2 regions of the Chitinophaga sp. Hz27 genome follow, and region 1 is predicted to be linked to the other one. Evidence: riboswitches for the same ligand, from Rfam matches in the RefSeq annotation. Region 1 holds a riboswitch; the other holds the start of a gene.
The links. Region 1 has a riboswitch for S-adenosylmethionine ahead of ACE38W_RS17205 (trans-sulfuration enzyme family protein). Riboswitches for the same ligand answer to the same signal wherever they lie in the genome.

Region 1 (5,578 bases):
TAAATATGAGAAGAAAAGCCAACATTTCAATTGCTATATTTTTTTTCCTGTTATTATGTTTGATTGTGCCTGCATATGCGCAATTAAGTCCGCCGGGCCTGGGCAAAGCCAACACTGCTTTCTGGATGGCGCTGGGTATGCGTCAGCCATTGGATACCGCTGGCAAAGTGGAATCGCTTACCTATGTGGGATTGGGTAGAACCAGTAACCCAACAGGTGATGCAAATCCATTACATAATCAAGCTATTCTGGTGTTGAACCAGGAGTTTTATCATCACTACAGAAAGAGTAAAGAGTTTTCGTATGCCCTTAGTTACCGCCGGCAGAACAATTATGAAGCAAGTTATCCTTATCATCATGAGGAGCCTGCCTATGAGCAGGAATTCCGCCTCTATGGCCGGTATGCGCTGACAACCAATGTGAGGCATCTTACATGGAAGAATACCCTACGACAAGAATTCAGGAAATTCTTTACACCGGATTTTAAAACTGCAGATGAAGATTTTCAATTCAGAACAAGAATAAAATCACAGTTGAGTATTCCGCTGAATACTATCAATCATAATAAGCTGAGTACAAGTGCGGAAGTTTTGTTTTCCATAAGCAAGGAGCATGAGTCGGATCATTGGGATAATTATGGCTATCGCGAAACCAGGTTTACTGTTTATTATACTATGCATCCAAAACATCTTCCTTTTACTGTTGATATTGGGTATATGAATGATTTGCTGGGTACCGGGCATGATATCACAGACGTGCATTACATGGCGGTGGATATTATCTGGGAGGGAAAAAAACATTAGCAGACAGACATGGCAGTTTTATGCAGAAATAGCATCTCACAGACATAATATTATATATTGATTAAAATAAGTTCATTTTCCAATCGTCTCCTTGTATATGCTATAGATTTTACTGAAATTCGAGCTGCCATTTACAACTATCCAGTAGCTTTTCCGTTATAATCTAAACTTGTATTTCAAACCCGTACTATGTCTGAACAGAACAACCGTTTACTTTACACTATCCTGGGTGCAGGCGGTGTCATTGCCAATGAGCTTACTTCCCAACTGGCAGCTGCCGGTCAGCGTGTAAGACTTGTTAGTCGTAATCCCCAATCATATGCAGGTATCACCGATTTGGTGGCTGCAGATATCACTGATGCCAGTCAAACCTTAAATGCTGTAAAAGGATCTGATGTTGTGATCCTTTGCGCCGGCCTTAAATATGATATTAATGTTTGGTCTGTAGCGTGGCCAGCGATTATGAACAATGTAATCAATGCCTGCAAGGCCAGTAATGCCAAGTTGCTTTTCTTCGACAACGTATATTCGTATGGGTTAGTAGAAGGGCAGATAGTGGAATCATCTCCTTACAAGCCATTGAGCAAAAAGGGAGAAATCAGAGCAAAAATTGCTACCCAGCTGATGGACGAAGTAAAAGCAGGGAATATCACGGCTACTATTGCCCGTGCTGCTGATTTCTATGGCCCGCGTGCTGATAAAACCGGTTTTCTGAACCTGTTGATCATCGATAAATATGCGAAAGGTAGTACTGCCATGTGGATTGGCCGCGACGACATGCCGCATAGCTATACATATACGCCAGATGCGGGCAGGGCTATGCACCTGTTGCTGCAAGACAATAGCTCCTGGAACCAGGTATGGCATCTGCCTACAGCGGCGCCGGCGCCTACAGGTAAGGAATATATTGCGATGATCGCCGATGCCATGGGAGTGAAGCCTAAATATATGAAGTTGAATAAATTTATGCTGACGCTCACCGGTCTGTTCGACAAGCAGATTAAAGAGATGGTAGAGATGTTATATCAGAATAACTATCCATATCATTTCAATTCTGAGAAATTTGAAAAATATTTCCATATGGCCCCAACCCCTTACCAGCAAGGGATTTTGGATACTATTGCTGCCCAGAAAAAGTAGAAGTCTACTGATTTTGTAGGAAATAAATTTGGAGAATTGAAAATGCGTCCTATCTTTGCATCAGTTCTTTAATAGTTGCTTATCAAGAAAGGAGTAGGGACATGGCCCGACGATACCTTAGCAACCTTCACACTGTGAAAGGTGCTGCATCCATCCTCGCCACGCGAGGGAAGATAAGTCAGATACAAGTTTTACTAATTTTCTTTTAGATATAAAACTCATCTGGCTACAGATGAGTTTTTTTTATTTAAACCAATGCCCAACGGCAATGGTATAGACCTCACCTTGCATCTCTCCTGATAGTATACTGCAAAAAAGAACCCCTTTTATTCATCTCAAAAATCAACGACCAATGAGTACAATCACACAATTGATCCATTCTCTTCCAGTAGATCCGCAAACAGGCGCCATTGCAGTTCCTATCTATCAGACGTCCACTTTTGTTCAGGAAGCACCAGGAGTAAACAAAGGTTATGATTATGCACGTAGTAATAACCCAACACGAGAAACAGCGGAGAAAATTATTGCGGGGCTGGAAGGAGGAGCAGGCGCATCTGCCTTCAGTAGTGGCCTCGCGGCAATAGATGCAGTGATAAAATTGCTGAAAGCCGGCGACGAAATCATCGCTGTAGATGATATCTATGGTGGCGCTTTCAGACTGTTTGATAAAGTCTATAAAAAGTTTGGTATCAATGTTAATTATGTAGACACTGCCGATGTTACAGCTGTGTTCAATGCTGTTACACCTTCTACCAGGCTCATATGGCTGGAAACCCCTACCAACCCAACGTTGAAGATCTCTGATATAGAAGCGATCGCGAAAATTGCGAAAGCGCATAATATACTTTTGTGCGTCGATAATACCTTCGCATCGCCGATCCTGCAGCAGCCGCTGGCGCTGGGCGCCGACCTCGTCGTGCATAGTGCTACCAAATACCTCGGTGGCCACAGTGATCTGATTGCCGGTGTAGTCATCAGTAAAACAGAACAACTGGCGCAGGAAATTAAGTTCTATCAAAACGCTTGTGGTGCAGTATTGTCACCATTCGATAGCTTCCTGCTGATACGCGGTATAGAAACCTTACCATTACGTATACGCCAACACGTAGAAAATGCGCAACATGTAGCTGAGTACCTAGAACAGCATCCTGCAGTAGATAAAGTATTCTATCCAGGTCTGACCTCACACCCTGGTCATGAGCTGGCAAAACGCCAGAGCAAAGGGTTTGGTGGAATCATTTCTTTTACCCTGAAAAACGATACGGCAGCAGGTGCTACTGCATTCGTTACTGCTACTCAATATTTCAAACTGGCCGAAAGCCTTGGTGGTATTAAAAGCTTACTCTGTCATCCTGCAGCGATGACTCATAAATCCATCCCAGACGAAAAAAGAAGGGCTGCCGGTGTTAGCGACAGCCTGATTCGATTATCTGTAGGACTGGAAGATTATCATGATTTAATTCAGGACCTGGAGCAGGCATTTAAAAAGATACCGGCAGGATTGACTACCGTCAATGCCTAAACGAATATCAGGTAAGACCCGTTTCAGCGGAAGGGACGGGCTTTTCCAACCTGCCTCGTAAAAAACGGGTGGTCATCATCGCCGCTACATTGTCGCCGGTGCTATTCAAAATAGTAGCCAGCGGATCTACCAGCGTACCAATGATAATCATGGCAGGCAAGGCTTCCAGCGGAAAGCCGTATATGCTCATCATCAGCATTTCACCCACATAACCACCATTAGGAATACCGCCTTCCACAATACTGACGATAACGGTAATGCCTAACGCCATCAGAATTGTGTGTGGGTTGTCGAAACCTTTTCCGTACATACCAAATACCACGGCCATTTTCACGATGGCAGAAATACTGGAGCCATCTTTGTGTAAGGTGGCTCCCAGCGGTATCACAACATTGGCAATATCATTAGGGACGCCCATTTTAGGTGCTGCTTCGAGGTTTGCAGGGATGGTAGCAATACTGCTGCCTGTACCCACAGCGGTGAGCATGGGCACTACATTGTTTTTCCAGAAGATGCGAATGCCCGGAAACCCGCCGGCAATAAAGGCGTATAGTGTGAAACCAGTGATCAGGTAAACTATGCCCACTATATAATATAGTCCCAGTGAATGGGCATAAGTACCAAATAATTGTGGCCCCACCGTGCCTACCTGGCAGGCGAAGTAAGCACCAAGGCCAATAGGGCCAGCCTTCATGATTACATGGAGGATCTGTTTCATTACCTCATTGCCAGAATGCAGGAAGTTACGGAATGCTTGTCCTGTGGCGCCTGCGCGCATAGCGGCAAAGCCCGTGATCACAGAAAAGATAATAAACGGCAACATGTTTTTCCTGGACAGTAGTTCATAAAATTCGTTTACTGTCAGGAGTCGGGTGAGTTGTTCCCCTAGATTGCCCGGCTGACCTATGTCGCCACCCGGCTTGGTCAATGTGATCACCTGATGAATAGGGAAAATAGTAACCGTTATCATGGTGAAGATGGCCGAGATAAGGAGTGTAGCCAGGAAGACCAGCGACATCACGCCTAGTATTTTGCCCAGCTTTTTACCTGCGTCTACTTGTGCGATGGCATCTGCGATAGCAAAAAATACAAGCGGGATAACAGCAGTAAATAATAAATTTAAAAAGATTTCGCCAATAGGTTGGATGATCGTTACCTTGGAACCCCATACCAGGCCTGCAATACTGCCTGCCATGATGCCACCCAACAACCAAATAACACTGCGATAGCTACGGATAAACCCCATAAGATAGTTTTCTAAATACAATTTATGCCGGAATTCTCAATTATGATCAGTAATTTTAGCTCCGTTATATTTGGTGAACAATGAAAATGAAATCTATCAACTCCCTGATAGGAGCTGCTGCATTGACGGCGCTCTTATCTGTTTCTGCTATTAAGGCCGATGCGCAATACCGACTGCGCTTCCATGGACCCAGCAATTTTGTTGAACTGAACGGTAAAGATCTGAAACCGCCTTACACGGTAGAATGCCTTGTGAGCCGAGATAAGGTCAGCACCTATTCTTCCCTGCTTACCAGCAGCGACTATGAGAGTGGTATTCGCCTGGAGCAATATAACAATACCAATAAAATTGGTCTGACCAAAAAAGGTAAGTTCGACGTGTTGTTTGATTATGAACTGCCGGTAGGAAAGCTCACACATCTGGTACTAGTGGCCGATAGCGCACATACTTCTCTGTATATTGACGGTAAGTTTATACAAACGATCGATAAAAGCATTCCTCTACCTTTGTCCCAGATAGGTCTGGACGGTGATGGCTTTGGTACCCTGAACGCTACCGTAGACGAGATGCGTATGTGGGATACAGAGCTGGATGCCGCTACCATTGCACGCCTCGCATTTAAAGAGGTGAGTGACAAAGATCCGCAATACAATCACCTCTTACACTATTATAAATTTGATGAAGGCAGTGGCAATGTAGTAAAAGATGCCAAAGGCACGCTGAATGGTAAGATATTCCTGGCTACCTACGAAAAGGTTTATCCGTTGGATGTTGCCATCACCAGTGTGGTAACGCCACAAAACGGAAAGCAGGCATTTTCTTCACAGGAGCCATTAACCGTGCGTATTACCAACCTGGGCACACAGG
Region 2 (5,578 bases), on a different contig from region 1:
ATAATGAAAGAGATCCGAAACAAAGTGTTTTACAAGATGACCAAAGGTTTCATGGGGAGCAACATTTTCTTGTCCACAATGGCTACAATATCTGTCATGCACATGCTTTCCACAATTCAGACAATTTTTTTTCTGGCGTAAGGGTTGTGTTTTCACAAAGACTTAGGGTTATAGATTACTAAAATTAGTAGTTTTTTTTTGGAAAAGAAAAATCAGAAAGAGGACTGACAAAAGCATTTTTATTATTTGTCAGTCCCCGGATTTTTTTATCTCCCCAACAACTTCACGCCTATCATACAATGCAGGCATCTCATTTCATCACAATAGTATTTTTTTAAATGTAATAACCCTTGTGATGCCAGCGCATTGGCGGGCATAATCCCTGATTGTTTCCACTTTAAAATTATCCTGTTATCCTCTGCGGGCATAGATAACAACCATTCCAATGATTGTTGTTGCAGGTACAGGCTTCCTTTTCTGCTGCCGTAGAAAAAACGCAGTGGCAGTACCATATTGATGATAAGACTATTCAGCGCCTGTTCTCCCATACCGTGCGCAGTTTCTACTTCCTGGTCGAAACGATAATGTGTTTCCCAATACGGCGACGGCTGCACGAAAAGTAATTGTCTGAGATCATCAATACTGGTCGCTTCTGCAAGACTGGCGAATAGGCGTGGCCGTTGAGTCCACAAGGCAGCAAAAGCGGCCAGGCGCATCGTAGGAAAGGCAGAAGGTCTTATGCGTAGCCACTTCCAACTATGCGCTGGCATAGGAAGCAGGCTATGCTTGTGTTTCAACCATCGATAATGCTGTTGTAATTCCAAAGCGTACGGATCTTCAAATTTAGCGCTGAGTAAGCCTGCTTGTCCAAATAATAAAGCCTCTGGCAATTCGGGGTTATAGCGATAACGCAGCAACAGTGTCAGCGGCAGCTGTTTGATTACTTCCAGCATGGGACTAGCATTATGCGGCTGTCCGAAACCCTCTGCCAGTAAGTGATAGCAAAGACTTTCCCAATCGTGACAGTTCTTTTGTAGCAAAGCTGACCAGCGTTGCATTTTAAGTTCCCAGCGTTCTGCGAGGAGTCTTTCCTGCCAGGAGAGCCAATGTAAGGGCGAGATCCTGGCGGCCTGGCTATGGCAGGGTACAAAGCCGGCGTTCAGTTTGAGCGCAGCATACCTTTGCAGCAGTAGTTTGGAAATATGTTGCTGCAATTCCAGGCAGGGCGCGGGAAACAGGAGATCGGGGTTGTCGTGGTAAAAGACCACATGTAAAATAATATTCGCATATCGCGGATCATGCTGGTGAGCATGCCGGTACCAATCGGAGCTAGAGATATGCAGCTCTATATTTCCGCTCCATCGCGTGGGTCCGATACAAATACTGGCAGCAGTAAAATCGGGGCCATCGAGATGGTTAGGTATCCCGGGATGTAGCACGGTAACGGCTTCGCCGTCGGTAGTTTTGAGCGCCTGGTGTGAATACAGGCGATGTTGCCAGATAAACTGGAACAGCTCTTCAGAGAGCAACGGGTTAACAGACATACAGATATGGTTGGTTTCTATAAAAATATAGCAGAATAGCGGGTAAAAGATCAGGGGAGAAAAAAATTTTTGTCCTGATTTGGAAAATTGGTCAGGATGACCTTACCTTTGCACCCAGTTCTTACACATCACTTATCCAGAAAGGCGGAGGGTCTGGCCCGATGATGCCTTAGCAACCTTTCCTGAATTGCAAGTCAGGAAGATGGTGCTAATTCCTGCTCTTGGTTTTACCAAGAGAAAGATAAGTTGGCAGAGATTAATCTTCACCTTATAATATAATTGAAAGGCTCTTCCAACACAAGGAAGAGCTTTTTTTTTGCCCTTCCCCCTCACTCCCTTCATGGATTTGTGGTTGTTTAAGTTAGTTTTTAGTGATAAAGTTGCAGAATATTATTCCATATTCTGACAATCATTAAAACAGTTCTGACAATGAAAACAGCAACACAACTGATTCACAGCATACCGGTAGATGAATTGACGGGGGCTATCTCAGTACCTATCTATCAGACATCTACGTTTGTGCAGGAATCACCAGGCATTAACAAGGGTTTCGAATTTTCCAGGGCCAACAACCCTACCAGGAAAGTATTAGAAGACCTGATCTGTAATCTCGAGGAAGGCTATGCCGGCTTCGCGTTTGCCAGTGGTATGTCTGCTATTGACGCTGTTCTCAAGCTCCTGAAATCCGGCGATGAAATCATGGCGGTAGAAGATACTTACGGAGGCATCTTCCAGATCTTTAACCACATGTTTGAACGTTTTGGCATTAAGGTAAACTTTGTAGATACCAGTAATACCGATAAAGTACTTGCTGCTATCACACCAAAGACGCGTGTTATCTGGCTGGAATCGCCCACCAATCCTACATTGCGCATCACTGACATCAAATCTGTCAGTAAGATTGCCAAGCAACACGATATTCTCCTTGTGGTAGATAATACCTTCAGTACACCGTTACTGCAGCAACCTATCACCCTCGGTGCCGATATTGTGATCCACAGTGCCTCTAAATACTTGTCAGGCCATTGTGATGTTATTGCAGGACTGGTAGTGGTAAATTCCAAAGCACTGGCAGATCAGCTGAGATATAACCAGAATATTTCTGGTAGTATTCTCAGTCCATTCGAAGCATGGCTTACTATCCGCGGAATAGAAACGCTAGCCTTACGACTGGAAAAACAATGCGCCAATGCTACTGCTGTCGCCAACTGGCTTAGCACGCATCCTGCAATTGACAAGGTGTATTATCCAGGGCTCGCCACCCATAAGAATCACCATATTGCCAGGAAACAACAAAAAAATTATGGCGGACTAGTTAGCTTCTCCTTAAAGGCAGATAACATCAAAAATGCGATCCGTATCGTCAATGCTACGAAGTTGTTTAAACTGGCGGAAAGCTTTGGCGGCGTGAAAAGTATGCTGGCCCACCCGGCCACTATGACACATCGCAACATACCGGAAGATTTCCGGAAAAAAACAGGTCTGCAAGACTCCTGCATCCGACTGTCGTTAGGTATTGAAGACGCAGATGACTTGATCAACGATCTGAAACAGGCATTGGATAGGTTAAACTCTCCTGCCGGCAAACAAATAACTGTTTTACAATAAAGCGCGGATCAACAGCAGCAGCAGCTCATTGATGACCGCAAAATGATTGAACAAAGTATGGAAAATAAGATCATCAATTTAGGAATCTTCGGATTCGGTTGTGTAGGACAAGGACTGTACGAGGTATTGAACAGAACAAAAGGTATTAATGCAAGAATCAAAAAAATCTGTATTAAAGATCCTAACAAATCAAGACCTATTGACAGCAGTTATTTCACTACTGATAAAAATGAAATCCTTGAAGATCCTACCATTGACGTGGTAGTAGAGCTTATCAATGATACTGAAGCAGCATTTGAAATCGTAAGCACTGCCTTACGTAATGGTAAAGCTGTAGTTAGCGCCAGCAAACGCATGATTGCTGAAAACCTCGCTTCTCTCTACCAATTACAGGCAGAAAATAAAGTTCCTTTCCTCTACGAAGCATCCAGCTGTGCAAGTATTCCTATCATCCGTAACCTGGAAGAATACTATGACAATGACCTGCTCAACGCAGTAGAAGGTATCTGCAACGGATCTACGAATTATATTCTCACCAAAATATTCGAAGAAAACCTGAGCTTCGATACCGCACTGCAACAAGCGCAGGACCTCGGCTTCGCAGAAACTGATCCTACCCTCGACATCGAAGGTTTCGATCCTAAATTCAAAATCGTTATCCTGTTATTACACGCTTTCGGTACTTTCGTAAAACCTGAAGAGGTATTCAACTTCGGTATACATCACCTCAACGACTTCGATATCCAGTTCGCAAAGCAACGTAATTCCACTATCAAACTTATTGGCCACTGCCGCCGCAACAATGGTAATGTATTCGCCTTCGTACTCCCACATCTCGTAAAAGAACATAACCTGTTATACGATGTATACAACGAGTACAATGGTATCCTGCTGGAAAGTGCATTTACCGATAAACAATTCTTTGTAGGTAAAGGCGCTGGTGGTACCGCTACCGGTTCTGCAGTACTGTCGGACATCTCCGCCCTGCTGTATAACTATCGCTACGAATACAAAAAAATCAAACAAAACAATCAGCCTGCATTCACCAACGATGTTAAACTGAAAATTTACCTGCGTTACAGAACGCCTGATCAGGTAGATCTGACAGAGTTCTTTAACATCGAAGAAAAATATGAATCAGCAACTTACCGTTATGTTGTAGGTACTATCAACCTGCAAAAACTGAAAGATGCACAATGGCTTAAAAATAAAGACGTGAACCTGCTGGTTCTCGAATAATTTTGCGAAAGATTTTTGTCCCAATTTTCTCATAAGCAAAATCCGATCAAACACCAACCGCAATGCATTTCCGCAATGCGGAACCAACCATCTCGACGGCGCAGTTTTCTGCGCCGTATTTATTTATAAAATTTACCATTATACCGCGATAACCTCAGAAAATGATCCAATCCAGCTGTATCCTCATAAGGTAACGACAATAACTGCCTTATCGCCTCGGCCTTATCACTGTGATGATAGTAAAAAGATTTACAGATAATATATCCCATATAATATCCCAGATCAGACAGCTCTCCTTTTACAGCGCCGTTATACAGCCAATTGCTAATATCTTTTCCATGCAATTGCTTTGTAAACTTCAACCACAGCTCCTTTTCATGCTGCTTGCCATACAAAATATAAGGCGTCTGTAATTCCTCCTGCAATAATAATTCCGCCATAAAATCACAAACACCTTCTGCCAGACAAAATCCAAGCAGGTTGGAATTCCTTCTGTCTTCCATGTCGCCGCCAGGTTGCTGTGTATGCGTAATTTCATGGGCCACCAGGTGCATGATACCTTTATTGATTTTAAAGTAATGCTGTAGAAATGGATGCATACCAGCAGCATTTACGGTACTATCGCCAGCTGCAATCTCAGTACCGATCAGTATTTCATGCTCCGTAGTCGTTCCGCCGGTACCGCCATACCCCATAACAAAGTACAATACCGGCGTTTTGAAAGCTGGGTATAACTGCTGATAGCGTTGAAAAATAAGTTCTAGTTCATTTGCATGCCCAACCGCTTGTAGGGTAAGATGCCGGACGGTAGTCCAGTAAGCAGGATACCGCTGAAAACTGTGAATAAATTTCATAGGTTCCCAATGACGAATATTCATCATGGCGCGCACCCCTGCAGATCCGTTCTCCAGGTATAGCTGACGTAAGATGTCTGCTTTCTTTAGTGTATCAGGTTCTGCAGCCGCAGCATCAAATGCCCGCCAGAACAGCGGAACATCCTCGGAAACTATTCGGGTTTGCTGCCCATGCGCAGTAAATGATAATAATGAAAATAAGAGAAAACAATAAAGCTTAGGCATGACTATGTATATATCCGGAAATTAATACATCAACCTATCAATCACAAGAAAATCTCACCAAATCGATAACAATAAAAGCGTTTGCGCCTCGTCTATACAATCTATAGC

Region 2: linked by a shared signal. The riboswitch ahead of ACE38W_RS04225 (trans-sulfuration enzyme family protein) and the one ahead of ACE38W_RS17205 (trans-sulfuration enzyme family protein) in region 1 are both predicted to bind S-adenosylmethionine.

Annotation. Positions count from the first base shown of each region.
Region 1 covers NZ_JBHKFJ010000007.1:64,838-70,415, reverse strand. The annotation lists gene ACE38W_RS17215 (DUF2490 domain-containing protein) at 6-803, shown strand; gene ACE38W_RS17210 (NAD-dependent epimerase/dehydratase family protein) at 993-1,943, shown strand; SAM riboswitch class I at 2,020-2,123, shown strand; gene ACE38W_RS17205 (trans-sulfuration enzyme family protein) at 2,296-3,465, shown strand; gene ACE38W_RS17200 (dicarboxylate/amino acid:cation symporter) at 3,473-4,711, opposite strand; gene ACE38W_RS17195 (TIM-barrel domain-containing protein) at 4,792-5,578, shown strand, end outside.
Region 2 covers NZ_JBHKFJ010000002.1:81,692-87,269, reverse strand. The annotation lists gene ACE38W_RS04235 (DUF3667 domain-containing protein) at 1-156, opposite strand, end outside; gene ACE38W_RS04230 (DUF2851 family protein) at 267-1,544, opposite strand; SAM riboswitch class I at 1,674-1,792, shown strand; gene ACE38W_RS04225 (trans-sulfuration enzyme family protein) at 1,974-3,152, shown strand; gene ACE38W_RS04220 (homoserine dehydrogenase) at 3,210-4,391, shown strand; gene ACE38W_RS04215 (DUF2268 domain-containing putative Zn-dependent protease) at 4,511-5,470, opposite strand.